One region of the Streptomyces sp. NPDC096040 genome, then DNA from elsewhere that is predicted to be linked to it. Evidence: riboswitches for the same ligand, from Rfam matches in the RefSeq annotation. Region 1 holds a riboswitch; each other region holds the start of a gene.
What was found. Region 1 has a riboswitch for cyclic di-AMP ahead of ABTY98_RS22505 (M23 family metallopeptidase). Riboswitches for the same ligand answer to the same signal wherever they lie in the genome.
Positions count from the first base shown of each region.

Region 2: another riboswitch for cyclic di-AMP. It lies ahead of ABTY98_RS31375 (M23 family metallopeptidase); the one in region 1 lies ahead of ABTY98_RS22505 (M23 family metallopeptidase).
Region 3: another riboswitch for cyclic di-AMP. It lies ahead of ABTY98_RS23925 (C40 family peptidase); the one in region 1 lies ahead of ABTY98_RS22505 (M23 family metallopeptidase).

Region 1 covers NZ_JBEOTA010000015.1:211,260-216,979, forward strand. Annotated here, with positions in the region: gene ABTY98_RS22490 (dihydrofolate reductase family protein) at 1-290, shown strand, start outside; tRNA gene ABTY98_RS22495 (tRNA-Met) at 347-420, shown strand; gene ABTY98_RS22500 (PP2C family protein-serine/threonine phosphatase) at 601-1,710, shown strand; cyclic di-AMP (ydaO/yuaA leader) riboswitch at 1,956-2,114, shown strand; gene ABTY98_RS22505 (M23 family metallopeptidase) at 2,123-3,163, shown strand; gene ABTY98_RS22510 (aldo/keto reductase) at 3,320-4,282, shown strand; partial or broken gene ABTY98_RS22515 (PrsW family intramembrane metalloprotease) at 4,526-5,720, opposite strand, start outside.
Region 2 covers NZ_JBEOTA010000027.1:81-5,800, forward strand. Annotated here, with positions in the region: gene ABTY98_RS31370 (GntR family transcriptional regulator) at 203-898, opposite strand; gene ABTY98_RS31375 (M23 family metallopeptidase) at 1,111-1,866, opposite strand; cyclic di-AMP (ydaO/yuaA leader) riboswitch at 1,879-2,042, opposite strand; gene ABTY98_RS31380 (M16 family metallopeptidase) at 2,268-3,656, opposite strand; gene ABTY98_RS31385 (M16 family metallopeptidase) at 3,653-5,056, opposite strand; gene ABTY98_RS31390 (DNA gyrase/topoisomerase IV subunit A) at 5,334-5,720, shown strand, end outside.
Region 3 covers NZ_JBEOTA010000017.1:57,260-62,979, forward strand. Annotated here, with positions in the region: gene ABTY98_RS23915 (M23 family metallopeptidase) at 1-134, shown strand, start outside; gene pcrA (DNA helicase PcrA) at 187-2,673, opposite strand; cyclic di-AMP (ydaO/yuaA leader) riboswitch at 2,996-3,167, shown strand; gene ABTY98_RS23925 (C40 family peptidase) at 3,176-4,333, shown strand; gene ABTY98_RS23930 (tellurite resistance/C4-dicarboxylate transporter family protein) at 4,582-5,550, shown strand; gene ABTY98_RS23935 (hypothetical protein) at 5,554-5,720, opposite strand, start outside.

The DNA of each region.
Region 1 (5,720 bases):
CGGAGGAGGCGGCCCTGGCCAAGATCCCGTCGGCCGACCCCCGGCTGGCCACGGCCACGGTCTACACCAGCCTCGAACCCTGCACCCACCGCTCCTCCCGGCCGCACCCCTGCGCCGAGCTGATCCTCCGGGCCGGGGTACGGCGGGTGGTGACGGCGTGGCGCGAGCCGGACACCTTCGTCGAGGCGGCCGACGGGACGGGGACGCTGCGGGAGGCGGGGGTGGCGGTGCTGGTGCTGGGCGAGTACGAGGACCTGGCGAAGACCCCCAACGCGCACCTGCTGAGCTGACCTCTCTTAACCCGTGTGACTCCCACGCTTCTGATGGCGTATGCTGGTGTCAACGACGCGGGGTGGAGCAGCTCGGTAGCTCGCTGGGCTCATAACCCAGAGGTCGCAGGTTCAAATCCTGTCCCCGCTACTGAATGACCAGGGCCGGAATCCAAGAACGAGGATTCCGGCCCTGAGTCATATACCGGCACGATACCGGTGCGTGTTCCTCATCACACCCGTCCGTACTCATCCGCCCGGCCCACACCACTCGCCCCCGCTGACTCGCAGCAGCAAACCTGGACGGACACACATTGGACACAGGGGACATATGGGGAGTCGTACCGTGGGCCCTGCAGAGGCGCAGGAGGACGGGTCCGCAGCCGTCCGCACCCTGGCCCGTTTCCTGCCCGCCCTGCTGATCGTCGTCGGCGTCTGTTACGACGCCCTCACCCCGCAGGCGTTCACGCCCGTCCCCTTCTTCACGGCCGCCCCGCTGATCGCCGCGCCCCTCTCCTCCCTCCGCACCACCGTCCTGACCGGCCTCGCGTCCTTCCTCGCCGCCTACGCCGTGCACGTCCGCCACACCTTCCGCCCCGACGTCGACACGGTCACCGAGGCCCTCACCGTGGCCACCGTCGCCGCCCTCGCCGCCGGCATCAACCAGGTCGTCCGCATCGGCGACCAGCGCCTCGCCTCCGCCCGCGAGATCGCCGAGGCCGCCCAGCGGGCCGTTCTGCCCGAGCCCGCCGAGCGGATCGGCGGCTTCGAGATCGCCGCCTGCTACGAGGCGGCCCAGGAGGGCACCTTCATCGGCGGCGACCTCTATGCCGTCCAGGACACTCCGTACGGCGTACGACTGGTCGTCGGCGACGTCCGCGGCAAGGGCATGGGCGCGGTCGCCGCCGTCGCCGTGGTCATCGGCGCGTTCCGGGAGGCCGCCGAGCAGGAGGCCACGCTGGAGGCGGTGGCGGGACGGCTGGAGCGGGCGCTGGCCCGCGAGGGCGTCCGGCGCGGCGGCGTCGACGCGTTCGAGGGGTTCACCACCGCCGTACTCGCCGAACTGCCGCACGGCGACGGCACGGTGCGGGTCGTCAACCGCGGCCATCCGCCGCCCCTGCTGCTGCACGGCGACGGCAAGGTGTCCCCGGTACGGGTGCCCGAGGCCGCGCTGCCGCTCGGGATGGGCGAGTTGGGGGCCTGGCCCGACCGGGCCGCCGAGCATCCGTTCCCGAGCGGGGCCACACTGCTGCTGCACACCGACGGCCTCTCCGAGGCGCGGGACGCGCACGGCCGGTTCTACGATCCCAAGCAGCGGCTGACCGGCCGTACCGTCACCTCCCCCGGGCAGCTGCTGGCCCGGCTCGCGGCCGAGGTGCGCCGGCACACCGGCGGCGGCATGACCGACGACATGGCGCTGCTCGCCGTACGCCGGCCCTGATCGTTGTTACGCCCTGTGTTCGGACGACCGCCCTCCGCGTATCGGCTGAGTCACCATCAAAACGTGTGTGACTGCTGAGCCGAACAGAACGCATGGTCAACTCGACCGTTTTTGACCGATCGTGGCAGGTAAGTCCATGCTTCGAAAGCTTAATGATCAAGGCGAACAGCTTGGATTCTGACAGCCGGGTCTATTAACGTTCGATAACGCAGCGCGGTCGTCCCAGCCGTCACCCGCGACGGCTCCGCGCGCACGCGCCGAATCCCGCAAGGGAACCGGGGAACCACCACCTTGGGGTGAATCGCACGGCTGCCGCCGGTAGAAAACGGCCGGTATACGCGCGTAGGAGACCTTCCCGCTCCGAACCCGTCAGCTAACCCGGTAGGCGGCGGAAGGAAAGGAGTGCGCCCGCGTGGCGTCCAACCGGCCTGCTCCGACAGCCCCCTTCGTGCCCAGCCAGCGTCAACCCGAGACCTACGGCTATGGCGGCTACCGCACCGACGAGGGCCCTTGGGAGGAGTGGAACCCGACCGAGGAGTCCCTCGCCCCGGTACGCGGCCGGCACCGGGTCGCCAAGCAGCGCGGCGGCGGGCTCGCCCGCAGCTCCACGGTCCTCGGCGTCGGCGTCATCGCCGCCGTCGGCGCGGGCGGCATGGCCAGCGCCAACACCGGCAAGCCGCCGGTCTCCATCTCCCTGCCCGACCTGCCGTCCTCCGTCGGCACCCTGCTCGGCGAGGACGGCGGCCACAAGGCCACCCAGACCGCGCTCAGCAGCGTCACCACGACGGCCGCCACCGACGCGGACTCGTCCTCCTCCTCCGACGCCGGCGAGGCGCTGCGCAGCCGGATCATCGCCCAGGCCGAACAGCAGCAGACCCAGATCGACGTCAAGGCCAGTGCCAAGGCCGTGGCCGCCGCCGACAAGGCGGTCTCCGACGCGGAGGCCAAGGCGGAGAAGGCGGCCGCCGCCAAGGCCGCCGACGCCAAGGACAAGGCGGAGGCCGCCGAGAAGCAGAAGACCGAGCAGCAGCGGCTCGCGGAGCTGGCCAAGCAGTACACGCTGCCGGTCGTCTCATACACGATCACCGGCACCTTCGGACAGGCCGGCTCCATGTGGGCCTCCGGCTACCACACCGGCCTCGACTTCGCCGCCCCCACCGGCACGCTGATCAAGGCCGTCCACAGCGGCACCGTCACGGAGGCCGGCTGGGCCGGCTCGTACGGCTACCGCACGATCATCACCCTCGACGACGGCACCGAGCTGTGGTTCTGCCACCAGTCATCGATCGGCGTCAAGGTCGGCCAGAAGGTCGCCACCGGTGACGTCATCGGCCGCGTGGGCGCCACCGGCAACGTCACCGGCCCGCACCTCCACCTGGAGGTCCACCCGAACGGCCAGGCCACCGCCATCGACCCGATGACCTGGCTGCGCGGCAAGGGCCTCAACCCCTGACGGACCCCACCGATCCCCGGCGGCCCTGACGACACCCCCCCGACGTCAGGGCCGCCGGTCCGGTGCGCCCACGGAGCTCCCGGGCGCCTTCCGCTTTTACGAGAACTTCGTATTGCGCTGGCATGGGACCCCTGGTCACCGGTGTTGAACTGAAGCATGACTGCTTCTTCCGGTTCTTCTTCCTTCCGTAAGCTCGGCGCCTCCGACCTGGAGGTCTTCCCGCTCTGCCTCGGCGGCAACGTGTTCGGCTGGACCGCCGACGAGGCCGCCTCCTTCGCCGTCCTCGACGCGTACACGGCCGCGGGCGGCAACTTCGTGGACACCGCCGACTCGTACTCGGCCTGGATCGAGGGCCACAAGGGCGGCGAGTCCGAGACCGTCATCGGCAGGTGGGTCAAGGCACGCGGCAACCGCGACGACGTCGTCATCGCGACGAAGGTCAGCCAGCACCCCGAGTACCAGGGCCTGTCGGCCGCCAACATCAAGGCCGCCGCCGACGCGTCCCTGCGCCGGCTCGGCACCGACTACATCGACCTGTACTACACGCACTTCGACAAGCCCGAGATCCCGGTCGAGGAGATCATCGGCGCCCTGGACGAGCTGGTGCGGGCGGGCAAGGTCCGCCACATCGCCGCCTCCAACATCACCGCCGAGCGGCTCCAGGAGTCCCTGGACCTCTCCGACCGCGAGGGCCTCGCCCGGTACGTCGCCCTCCAGCCCCACTACAACCTGGTCTCCCGCGACACCTACGAGGGCCCGCTCCAGGACCTGGCCTCCCGCACCGGCCTCGCGGCGGTCCCGTACTTCTCGCTGGCGTCCGGCTTCCTCACCGGCAAGTACCGCCCCGGTACGACGGTCGACAGCGCCCGTGCGGGCCGCGCCGCGCAGTACCTGGAGACCGAGCGAGGCCAGAACGTCCTGACCGCCCTCGACGAGATCGCCGAGGCCCACAAGGCCCCCATCCCCACGGTCGCCCTGGCCTGGCTGGCCGCCCAGCCCACCATCACGGCCCCCATCGCCTCGGCCCGCACCCTGGACCAACTCCCGGCCCTGCTGGGCGTGGCCGACCTGAGGCTGACGGACGAGGAACTGGGCCGCTTGACGAGCGCGTCCGCCTGACGGCAGCGGGGGTTCGGCGGCGGCGTCCTTCTGACGGTGACGGGGGTTCGGCGGCGTGTGCCTGGCGGTGGCGTCGGCCCACTTGGCGGTGAGGCCCCGCTTGGTGGTGAGGGGCTGGTCGCGACCGGCCTGCCGGCCCCCAGCCTCCAGCCCCCTTCGCCTTCTCTTCCCGCCCCCGCCTCCTTCGCCTTCTGCCAACGGCGCATTCCGGCGGTGCCGACCGGCCGCGGCCCCTGACCGCTACGTTCGATAAGGGTTGTACGAGGGATACGGCACCGCCGGCCCGCGCCACCCCGGCGCTCCGTAAGCCGGCGGCGCATAGCCGCCGTATTCCGGCAAGCCCCTCGGCGCAGCGGTGCGGGCCGCGTACTCCAGGGCGGGACGCACCAGCTCCCGTCGGCCCCACAGCTCCGTCAGCAGCTCCCGCTCCCGCACCACGAAGTCGGCGCCCGCCCGCCCCCGCCGTCCCCGGCGCCGCAGCAGCGCCAGCGACGTCGCGTACGCCTGGTACTCGGCGACCGCCCTCCCCGCCGGCTTGCCGAAGTGGTACGCGGCGTACTCCCGGGCCATCTGCCGCGCCCGCATCGATCCGAGGACGAACGGCTCGGCCGCCCCCAGCCACCCGGCGTACGCATACGCCGGCAACTCCTCCCGCACGGTCCGCAGCTCCCGCTGCCGCGTCCAGATCGCCAGCCAGGTCAGCAGCGCGAACGCCGGCACCATGAACATGCCGTACACGGCGAAGAACCCGTACTGCCCGAAGGTCGAGGAGCCGTTCCAGAACGCGTGCATGCTCATCGCGAGCAGCAGTCCCGCGAGCGGCACGAGCACGCGCCGCGTCCGCTGCCGTTCCCCGCAGAGCGCGGCGATGCCGAACCCGATGCCGGTGAGGACGGTGAACAGGGGGTGCGCGAAGGGGGACATGACGATGCGCACGAAGAACGTCGCGGCGGTGACGGAGGCGATTCCGCTGCCGCCGGTCAACCGGTCGGTCCCGAAGGCCGTACCGAGGTAGAGGATGTTCTCGGTGAACGCGAAGCCGGTGGCGGTGACCCCGGCTATCACCACCCCGTCGACGATCCCGGTGAAGTCCCTTCTGCGGAACAGGAAGACGAGGAGTACGGCCGCGGCCTTGGCGGACTCCTCGACGATCGGCGCTATCACGGTCGCCCCGAGCGTGTCCGCGCTGCTCGGATCCGCCGTCGCCGTCGCTATCCAGCGGGTCGCGAAGCTGTTGGCGACGATCGCTATCAGCGCGGCCGCGCACGCCCCCCAGGCGAAGGCGAACAGCAGGTTCCGCCAGGGCCCGGGCTGGACCCGGTCGAGCCAGCGGAACGCTGCTATGAGCAGCGGCACGGGCAGCACGGCGAGCCCGAGCCCGACCAGAAAACCCTCCGTGCCCGTCTGCTCCCGCACCAGCGCGAGGATGACCAGGCCG
Region 2 (5,720 bases), on a different contig from region 1:
CTCCCATAGCGGGTCTTTATGAACGGCCGCCATTCATGCGTGGCCGGACTTTGCGCCGGGCATAGTTAATTATCCGCCGGGCACACCGATAGCGCGCCATCGGAAATTCCGGGCGCGCGCGAAATAGGGGCGACGGAGGCCACTGAAGGGCAACGGAAATACTGCTCCACCGAATAACACCCCTTTGTATACGGCGCCCGTGTTAATGCCGCAGGCCCGACACGTTTACGGGATGTTGCGAAGTCCTCACACCGTTCACCCGGTCCGTGCCGCCGGAAAAGCGCAGCCGGTGGGAGATCGTGGACCGCTCGGTGTGCAGCGCGGTGATCGCCCGCGCGCGCTCGCCGTCGCCGCGCGTCACCGCGTCCACGATGGCACCGTGCTCGGCCCAGGACTCCACGGGGTTGACGGGTGCGTCGACGGCGTACATCCAGGCGATCTTGTGGCGCAGCTGGGTGAGTGTCGAGGTCAGGGCGTGGCTGCCGGTGGCCTGGGCGAGCGTCTCGTGGAACCAACCACCCAGGGAGCGCAGGTCCTCGCTGCCGCCCCTGCGGGCCCGTTCCTGGCCCAGCCTGACGAGTCCGCGCAGCACCTTGAGGTGGGCCTCGGTGCGGCGCTGGGCGGCGCGGGAGGCGCCGAGCGGCTCCAGGAGCAGGCGCATCTCCAGCAGGTCGGCGGCCTCCTGCTCGGTCGGTTCCGCGACGCACGCACCCGCGTGCCGACGCGTCACCACGAAGCCCTCGGCCTCCAGGGTGCGCAGGGCCTCGCGGACGGGGACGCGCGAGACGCCGTAGCGACGGGCCAGGAGTTCCTCGGTGAGCCGGCTGCCGCGCTCGTAGACACCCGCGACGATGTCGTCCCGGATCGCTGTGCATACCGAGTGCGCCGGAATCCGCATGTCCGACCTCCGCCTTAATCCCCGTGAAACGCCGCCGAGTGACGTCCGTTCCGTGACTCTATTGCAATGAGCGGGAATTTCCGACGGCGGCCCGGAATCCATGCATATTTTTTGGACACCGGAGTCACGAAAACGACGAAAGCCCCGACTCCGGGGGCCGGGGCTTCGGGGCTCTCGCCAGGTGACGTCACATGGTCATCGCCGTGGTCGGGTCAGACGTTCAGGCCGTGCTTGCGGAGGTAGGCGACCGGGTCGACGTCCGAGCCGTACTCGGGGGTCGTGCGGGCCTCGAAGTGGAGGTGGGGGCCGGTCGCGTTGCCAGTCGCGCCGGAGAGGCCGATCTGCTGGCCGGGGGTGACCTTCTGGCCCACCGTGACGCCGATGGACGACAGGTGGCCGTACTGGGTGTACATGCCGTCGGCCATCTTGATGACGATCTGGTTGCCGTACGCTCCGCCCCAGCCGGTGGTCACGACCGTGCCGGTGCCGACGGCGTGCACCACCGTGCCGCTGGCTGCGTGGAAGTCGATGCCGGTGTGGGCGCCGGAGGACCACAGGGAGCCGCCGGTCTTGTAGCCGGTGGAGACGTACGAGTCGGAGATCGGCGCGACGAAGGCGTTGAGGCGCTTGCGCTCGGCCTCCCGCGCGGCGCGCACCTTGGCCTCGCGCTCCTTCTTGACCTTCTCCGCAGCCTTCTTGCGCGCGGCCTCCTCGGCCGCCTTGCGCTCGGCGGCGGCCTTCTGCGCGGCGGCCTGGGCGTCGATCTGGTCGGCGACGGAGTCGCTGACCGTGATGACCGGGGTGAGGCCGGTCTGCTCGACGGAGTTCTCGGCGGCGAGCGCCGGGGCGGCCGAGACGGTGCCGATGACACCCGTGGCGGTGAGGGCCGCGATGCCGGCGGCCTGCGCGGTGGTGCGCTTCACCCGGCCGGGACGACGGTGCTTCCCGGAGGCGCACATGAACGCCATGTAGAGGCTGGTCCTTTCCTTCCCTCTCGCCTACCGGGTTAGCTGACGGGTTCGGAGCAGGAAGGTCTCCTACGGGCCCCCTCGCGGCTCGCGTGGGCGCCCGATTCACCCCAGGGACTGCATGGGTCCCCGGCTCCCCTGGCTCGCGCCGTACGGGGACTCGGCGATGGCTGTCCGGTGCCGCGGGCGCGGCGCACTGCCTGACGGACAGCCCGGAAGAACCTACGAGGACGTCCTCACAATGCCCAAACGGATCACGGTTTTTGTCGCGTATCCCACAGGGCAGACAGGCAACCTCCGCCCCAATTCGGACATTGGGCGGCCCTGGTGACGCGACAGTCACCAGGGCCGCTGCACGCGCGCGTGCCGCTCGTCCGGCCGCGCTGCTTGCTTCGCTCTGCCTACTCCGCGGCGACGACCGTGACTTCGCCGATACCGAGGGCCTCCACGGGCTCCTTGATCTGCGCCGCGTCGCCGACGAGAACGGTCACCAGGTGGTCCACCGGGAAGGCGTTCACGACCGCCGCGGTGGCCTCCACAGTGCCGGTGGCGGCCAGTTGCCGGTAGAGCGTGGCCTGGAAGTCGTCGGGCAGATGCTGCTCGACCTGGTCGGCCAGGGTGCCGGCGACGGCCGCCGCCGTCTCGTACTTGAGCGGCGCCACGCCGACCAGGTTCTGCACGGCGACGTCACGCTCGGCGTCCGTGAGGCCCTCGGCGGCGAGGGTGCGCAGCACCGTCCACAGGTCCTGGAGCGCCGGGCCGGTGTTCGGGGTGTCCACGGAGCCGCTGACGGCGAGCATCGAGGCGCCGCTGCCGTCGGGGGCGGACCGCAGGACCTGCCCGAAGGCGCGGACGCCGTAGGTGTAGCCCTTCTCCTCGCGCAGGACGCGGTCCAGGCGGGAGGTGAGGGTGCCGCCCAGGCAGTACGTACCGAGCACCTGGGCGGGCCAGACGCGGTCGTGCCGGTCGGGGCCGACGCGGCCGATGAGCAGCTGCGTCTGGACGGCTCCGGGGCGGTCCACGATGACGACACGGCCGGTGTCGTCGGCGGACACCGGGGGAACGGGCCGGGGCTGGGCGGTGGAGCCGCGCCAGGCGCCCAGGGTCTCGCCCAGCAGCTCGTCCAGGTCGATGCCGGTCAGGTCGCCGACGACGACCACCGTGGCGGTGGCGGGCCGTACATGCCGGTCGTAGAAGGCGCGTACGGAGGCCGCGTCGATCTTCTCGACGGTGTCCTCGGTGCCCTGGCGCGGACGGGACATCCGCGCGGTCGACGGGAACAGCTCCTTGTAGAGCTCCTTGGCGGCCCGGCGGCTGGGGTTGGCCAGCTCGTGCGGGATCTCGTCGAGGCGGTTGCGGACCAGCCGCTCGACCTCGCTGTCGGCGAAGGCCGGCGCCCTGAGCGCGTCGGAGAGCAGTCCGAGCCCCTTGCCCAGGCGGGAGGACGGGACCTCCAGGCTGAGCCGGACACCGGGGTGGTCGGCGTGTGCGTCGAGGGTGGCGCCGGCGCGCTCCAGCTCGGCGGCGTACTCCTCGGCGGAGTGCTTGTCGGTGCCCTCGGAGAAGGCGCGCGCCATGATGGTGGCGACGCCGTCCAGGCCGGCCGGCTCGGCGTCCAGGGGTGCGTCCAGGAGCACCTCCACGGCGACGACCTGCTGGCCGGGGCGGTGGCAGCGCAGCACGGTCAGCCCGTTGTCCAGGGTGCCGCGCTCGGGGGCAGGGAAGGCCCAGGGGCGGGCCTCGCCCGCTTGGGGCCGGGGGTGGAAGTCCATGGTGGCGAGCTCGGTCACTTGGCCGTCTCCTCGTCGTCGTGCTCGGCGGTGGCGGCTTCGACCGTGGCCTCGGCCTCGGGGTCCTCGGGTACGTCGGCGTCCTCGACCGCCTCCGGGGACTTGGGCTCGTAGACGAGCACCGCGCGGTTGTCGGGCCGCAGACGGGCCTTGGCGACCTCCTGGACCTCTTCCGGGGTCACCGCGAGGACGCGCTGGACGGCGGTCAGGGCGAGCTGCGGGTCGCCGAACAGGACGGCGAACCGGCACAGTTCGTCCGCGCGGCCCGCGACCGTGCCCAGCCGGTCCAGCCACTCGCGCTCCAACTGGGCCTGGGCGCGCTCCATCTCCTCGGGCGTGGGGCCCTCCTCGGCGAACCGGGCGAGCTCTTCGTCGATGGCGGTCTCGATGACCGGAACCTCGACGTCACCGGAGGTCTTCACGTCCAGCCAGCCCAGGGATGGCGCGCCGGCGAGCCGCAGCAGGCCGAAGCCGGCGGCGACGGCCGTACGGTCGCGCCGTACGAGCCGGTTGTAGAGGCGGGAGGACTCGCCGCCGCCGAGGACGGTGAGGGCCAGGTCCGCCGCGTCGGACGCGCGCGTGCCGTCCTCCGGGAGCCGGTAGGCGGCCATCAACGCCCGCGCGGGCACCTCCTCCACGACGGCCTCGCGCAGCTGCTCGCCGATGACGTCGGGCAGCGAACCGTCACGCGGAGTGGGCTTGCCGTCGTGTGCCTGGATGGAACCGAAGTACTTCTCGATCCAGGCGAGGGTCTGCTTCGGGTCGATGTCGCCGACGACAGACAGGACCGCGTTGTTGGGCGCGTAGTAGGTACGGAAGAACGCCCGCGCGTCCTCCAGGGTGGCCGCGTCCAGGTCCGCCATCGAGCCGATCGGCGTGTGGTGGTAGGGGTGGCCCTCCGGGTAGGCGAGCGCGGTCAGCTTCTCGAAGGCCGTGCCGTAGGGGACGTTGTCGTAGCGCTGGCGGCGCTCGTTCTTGACGACGTCCCGCTGGTTCTCCATCGACTCGTCGTCCAGGGCGGCCAGCAGGGAGCCCATGCGGTCGGCCTCCAGCCAGAGGGCGAGCTCCAGCTGGTGGGCGGGCATGGTCTCGAAGTAGTTGGTGCGCTCGAAGCTGGTGGTGCCGTTGAGCGAGCCGCCGGCGCCCTGGACGAGCTCGAAGTGGCCGTTGCCCTTCACCTGGGCGGAGCCCTGGAACATCAAGTGCTCGAAAAGGTGAGCCAGGCCGGTACGGCCCTTGACTTCGTGCCGGGAACCGACGTCGTACCAGAGGCAGACCGCCGCGACCGGGGTCAGGTGGTCCTCGGAAAGCACCACGCGCAGACCGTTGGCCAAGCGGTGCTCGGTCGCTGTCAGGCCTCCGGAGCCTGTCTCGGCCGTGGTCGTGTGACCCATGGGCATGTACGTCCCTTCACTCGCGCTCACTCGCGGAAGCGGTCTCGAACCGCGGTTTTTCTGCCAGTCCTGCCACTGTATGCAAGCGGGCGGGGGCCCGGCGAAGTTCCCGCACGACGTACGCCCACAGCGGATCGCGTAGCCTGCGTCCGACCCACTCCCGAGCGCCTCCGAGGCACCGGGGCGGGCCGCGGAGACCGGGTCCTGGCCCGGGTTGTCAGTACCGCGGTCCACAATGGTCCGCGTCAGATCCCGTTCACGCATGAGCAAGGAGCCGGCAGCGATGGCCCGCCGCAGCACGAAGACCCCGCCGCCCGACGACTCGTACGAGGAGAGGATCCTCGACATCGACGTCGTGGACGAGATGCGCGGCTCCTACCTCGAGTACGCGTACTCGGTCATCTACTCGCGCGCCCTGCCGGACGCCCGTGACGGCCTCAAGCCGGTGCACCGCCGGATCGTCTACCAGATGAACGAGATGGGACTGCGCCCCGAGCGCGGCTACGTGAAGTGCGCGCGCGTGGTCGGCGAAGTGATGGGTAAGTTGCACCCGCACGGCGACGCGTCGATCTACGACGCGCTGGTGCGCATGGCCCAGCCGTTCTCGATGCGCGTCCCGCTGGTCGACGGCCACGGCAACTTCGGCTCGCTGGGCAACGACGACCCGCCG
Region 3 (5,720 bases), on a different contig from region 1:
GGGATCCGATCGCGTACTCCGGGAACTCCGGCAACTCGACCGGCCCGCATCTGCACTTCGAGGTCAGGCCTGCGGGGGGCTCCGCCATAGACCCGCTGCCGTGGCTGCGGAGCCACGGGCTCGACCCGACCTGATCAGTGAAGTGAGCCAGCCCCGCTCGTGGGAGCGGGGCTCAGCCCTGTGCGGCTAGAGCTTCTCCACCGGCGCGTACCGCAGCAGCAGCCGCTTCGGCTTGGCGTCGCCGAAGTCGATCGTCGCCTCCTCGTTCCCGCCCGTGCCCTTCACCGCGACGACCGTGCCGAGGCCGAACTGGTCGTGGGTGACCCGGTCGCCGACGGCCAGCGAGACCACCGGCTTCTCCGAGGTCCGCCGGGTGGCGAAGCCGGACGCGCCCGACGCCGAGGACCGCGAGCGGGTCGAGGAGAGCGAGGCCGCCACGCCCGACGCGGGCCCGGAGGACACCGGCGCCATCGCCCCGGTCCGCTTCCACTCCAGGTACCCGGCCGGGATCTCCTCCAGGAAGCGCGAGGGCGGGTTGTACGACGGCTGCCCCCAGGCGCTGCGCATCGCCGACCGGGTGAGATACAGCCGCTCCCGCGCGCGCGTGATGCCGACGTACGCCAGGCGCCGCTCCTCCTCCAGCTCCTTGGTCTGGCCGAGGGCGCGCATGTGCGGGAAGACGCCGTCCTCCATGCCGGTCAGGAAGACCACCGGGAATTCGAGGCCCTTGGCGGTGTGCAGGGTCATCAGGGTGATGACGCCGGAGCCGTCCTCGTCCTCGTCGGGGATCTGGTCGGAGTCGGCGACCAGCGCCACCCGCTCCAGGAAGTCGGACAGCCCGCCCGACGTCTCGCCCTCCCCGGACTCCTGCTCGAACTCCAGCGCCACGGAGGCAAGTTCCTGGAGGTTCTCGATCCGGGTCTCGTCCTGCGGGTCGGTGGAGGCCTGCAACTCGGCGAGATAGCCGGTCCGTTCGAGGATCGCTTCGAGCACGGTGGCCGGTCCGGCGCCGGACTCCACGACCGTACGCAGGTCCTCCATCAGCGTGTTGAACCGCTTGACCGCGTTGGTCGACCGCGCGGCCATGCCGTACGCCTCGTCGACACGCTTGAGCGCCTGCGGGAAGCTGATCTTCTCGCGCTGGGCGAGGGCGTCGATCATCGCCTCCGCGCGGTCGCCGATACCGCGCTTGGGGACGTTGAGGATCCGGCGCAGCGGGACGGAGTCCTCCGGGTTGGCCAGTACACGCAGATACGCCAGGACGTCCCGGACCTCCTTGCGCTCGTAGAAGCGGACGCCGCCGACGACCTTGTAGGGCAGGCCGACGCGGATGAAGATCTCCTCGAAGACACGGGACTGAGCGTTGGTGCGGTAGAAGACGGCGACATCGCCCGCCTTCGCCTCGCCCGCGTCCGTCAGACGGTCTATCTCGTCGGCGACGAACTGCGCCTCGTCGTGCTCGGTGTCGGCGACATAGCCGGTGATCTGCGCGCCCGCGCCGGCGTTGGTCCACAGGTTCTTCGGGCGGCGGGACTCGTTGCGCTCGATGACCGCGTTGGCGGCGGAGAGGATCGTCTGCGTGGAGCGGTAGTTCTGCTCCAGGAGGATCGTCGTCGCGTTCGGGTAGTCCTCCTCGAACTGGAGGATGTTGCGGATCGTCGCGCCCCGGAAGGCGTAGATCGACTGGTCGGCGTCGCCCACCACGCACAGTTCGGCGGGCTGGAGGTCGTGCTCGCCCGGCGGCACGTCGACGGGGTGCTCGGAGGTGCCGACGAGCTCGCGCACGAGTGCGTACTGGGCGTGGTTGGTGTCCTGGTACTCGTCGACCAGGACATGCCGGAAGCGGCGGCGGTAGTGCTCGGCGACGTCCGGGAAGGCGCGCAGCAGGTTGACCGTCGTCATGATCAGGTCGTCGAAGTCCAGGGCGTTCGCCTCGCGCAGCCGCGACTGGTAGAGGACGTAGGCCTGGGCGAGGGTCTTCTCGAATCCGTCGCTCGCCTGGGCGGCGAAGTCCTCCTCGTCGATCAGCTCGTTCTTGAGGTTGCTGATCTTGGCGCTGAAGGACTTGGGCGGGAAGCGCTTGGGGTCGAGGTCCAGGTCGCGGCAGACCAGGGCCATCAGGCGCTTGGAGTCGGCTGCGTCGTAGATCGAGAAGGAGGAGGTGAAGCCGAGCTTCTTGCTCTCCCTGCGCAGGATCCGCACGCACGCGCTGTGGAAGGTCATCACCCACATCGCGTTCGCGCGCGGGCCGACGAGGTGCTCGACGCGCTCCTTCATCTCGCCCGCGGCCTTGTTGGTGAAGGTGATCGCGAGGATCTGGCCCGGGTGCACACTCCGCGCGCCGAGCAGGTGCGCGATGCGGTGCGTGAGCACGCGCGTCTTGCCGGAACCGGCACCGGCCACGATGAGCAGCGGGGAGCCGGCGTGCACGACCGCCGCCCGCTGGTTGTCGTTCAGCCCCTCCAGCAGCGCGGCCGCGTCCAGGGCCGGGCGGGCGGCGCCGTCGCGGTAGTAGGCGTCACGGTCCGGAGGCGCGTCGAACTTCCCGCCGAACAGATCGTCCGGAATCGGCTCCGGTACGTGCTCGTCCTCGGGCGGCGGCGGGGACTCCTCCTCGTGGCCGCGCGGGGGCTGGAGGCTCGCCAGGAAGCTGTCGTCAAAGAGGCTGCTCATCGCTCTCCGAGTCTAGGGCGCCCCACCGACAACCGGTCCCCACCCCGGAAACTCGCCCCGGTCACCCACCAGAATCGACCCCTCACGGTCTGCGATCACACGCCGTGAGCATGCGCGCGCCCACCCACCGGGAGCGCGGGCCGCTCGACCACTCTGGACAAGTCGCCCCATACCCCCTTGATCAACCGATCCGGCCGGGCCGCAACACCAAGGTCACGAAAATGTATCGGGCATATCGCACATCAACCTTCACACATGGCACACGAGTTGGCTAGCGTGCCGACCAGGCCGTACGACCCCCACCGGCGAACGTCGCCGGGCCGCACGGCCTCCGCCGAGTCCAGGGTGCCACCGCGCACCCGGAGCCGGGGACCCACTCCGGCCTTGGGGTGAATCGGTCCCGACTTCCCACCGGGAGCGGACCGTAGGGCAACCCTTCCGAACCACCCGCCCGAACCCGACAGCTAACTCGGTAGGCGGAGCATGGAAGGAGTCGCCCCCGTTGGCGTCGCACCGCAAGTCGCGTCCGTCCGCAACGCGCGTAGCAGGCATACGCACCCCCGCTCTGGCCACCGCCGCCCTCACCTCCGTGGCCCTGCTCTCCCAGACGGCCAACGCCGCGCCCTCCGAGGACGGCAAGCCCAGCCTGGAGGAGGTCGAGAAGAAGGTCGACGCCCTCTACCGGCAGGCGGAGTCGGCGACCGAGAAGTACAACGCGGCCAAGGAGAAGACCGGCAGGCAGCGCAAGCAGGTCGACACCCTGCTCGACGACGTCGCCGAGCGCACGGACCGGCTCAACAAGGCGCGTGAGGAACTGGGTTCGTTCGCCGCGGCCCAGTACCGGACCGGGGCCAGTGCGCCCGACACGGCGACCTTCCTGCTCGCGGACAGCCCGCAGGACTACTTCGACCAGACGCAGCTGATGAGCCGGCTGACCTCGCGCCAGAAGGACGCGGTCGACGACTACGCCACACAGCAGTCCGCGACCATGAAGAAGCGGCAGGAGGCCGCCAGGAGCCTGGAGACGCTCACCGAGACCCAGGACGACCTCAAGACCGCCAAGACCACCGTCCAGGCGAAGCTGGCCTCCGCGCGGGAGCTGCTGTCGCAGCTGACGGCCCAGGAGAAGGCACGGCTGGCGGAGATCGAGAAGAGGCAGCAGGCGGAGGCGGCGCGCAAGGCGGCGGAGCTCGCGAAGCAGCAGGCGGCGGCCGCGAAGCAGGAAGGTTCGTCGTCATCGACGTCGTCCTCCGGCAGCCCCTCCTCTTCGTCCTCCTCTTCCTCCTCCGACGCCTCCTATGCGACAAAGGCGGCCAAGGCGATCGCCTTCGCCCGCGCGCAGATCGGCAAGCCGTACGTCTGGGGCGCCACCGGCCCCGGCTCCTACGACTGCTCCGGCCTCTCCCAGGCCGCCTGGAAGGCCGCGGGCGTCTCCCTGCCGCGCACCACGTACGACCAGGTGAACGCCGGCACGACGGTCTCCCTCGCCGACGCCCAGCCCGGTGACCTGGTCTTCTTCTACGACGACGTCACCCACGTCGGCATCTACGTCGGCAACGGCATGATGATCCACGCCCCGAAGCCCGGCGCGTACGTCCGGGAGGAGTCGATCTACTACGGGGGCGAGTCGATCATCCATAGCGTGGTTCGACCGGCCTGAGGACGCGGGCGCGCACGCCGACCGCGGGCGCCGGGCGCAAGCGCCGAGCGCGGGCGCTGGGCGCGGGCGCTGGGCGCGGGCGCTGGGCGCGGGCGCTGGGCGCGGGCGCTGGGCGCGGGCGCTGGGCGCGGGCGCTTGACGTTTGCTCGGACGTCGGCGCGAGGCGCGAGCCCGCACGGTGCGCATTTCGTGCTGCACGCGCGCGTGCCCCGCTCGCGCGGCGGGTGAGGGTCCATAGCATCAGCGGCATGCCCGCTGTTTCACCCCTTCGCGCCTGGTGGGCGCAGCGGCCGCCGGCGGCCGGGGCCGCTGTGATGGCCACCGCCGTCGTGTCGGTGGGATTGCATCTGGCGGGGGCGGAGACCGTGTCCCGGGTCGCGCTGGCACTGGCCTGCGTGGCGTGGGCAGGGCTGGCCGGGGAGTTCGCCGTACGGCTGCTGGAGGACCCTCGGCGGTGGGTGACGGAGGCGGAGGCGCCGGGCTCGCTCACCGCTGTGGCGGCTACGACGGTACTGGGGACGCGGTTCTCGGCGCTTGGGTGGCAGACCCTCGCCGAGGCCCTGCTGGCGCTGTCGGCGGCGCTGTGGCCGCCGTTGCTGACCCTCGTCGTACGGCACTGGAAGCGGCACATGCCCGGCGCGGTGTTCCTGGTCTGCGTGGCCACGCAGGGGCCTGCCGTACTGGGGGCGGCGCTGGCGGCGGCCGTGACGACCGCCTGGCTCGCCCACACGGCGCTGGCGCTGTTCTGGGTGGGGCTGGTGCTGTACGGGCTCGCTGTGACCTGTTTCGAGTGGCGGCAGGTCGTCGAGGGGCCCGGCGACCACTGGGTCGCGGGCGGCGCACTCGCGACCTCCGCGCTGGCCGGGGCGGAACTGCTGGCCGCCGACAGCGCCCGGCTGTACCTGTGGAACAACGACGACCGGGGCGTCCTGCGCACGGTGACGGTGGCGCTGCTCGTCCTGGCCCTGGCCTGGTACGTCGTCCTGCTGGCCGCCGAGGTGGCACGGCCCCGGCTGCGTTACGACGTGCGCCGCTGGGCGACGGTGTTCCCGCTGGGGATGACCGCGGCGGCGACGCTGTCGGTCGGGGCCGCCGTCGGCATCCCGTGGCTGAAGTGGCCGGGGCGGGTGCTGGTGTGGGTGGCGGTGGCGGCCTGGGTGACGGTGGCCGTCGGCGCGGTGGCGGCCACCCGCGCCACCCTCAGGAGGGCTTCCTGAGGGTCACGTCCACAGCACGGCGATGAAGATGTTCGCCATGGTCAGCAGGCCCACCAGGCCGAAGGCGCCCTTCTCCACCTTCTCGTCGTCCCGTTTCACATAGACGAGCCCGAGGATGACGATCAGCAGCGCGAGCTTCACGCCGATCTTGATCGTGTTGACGTGGTGGT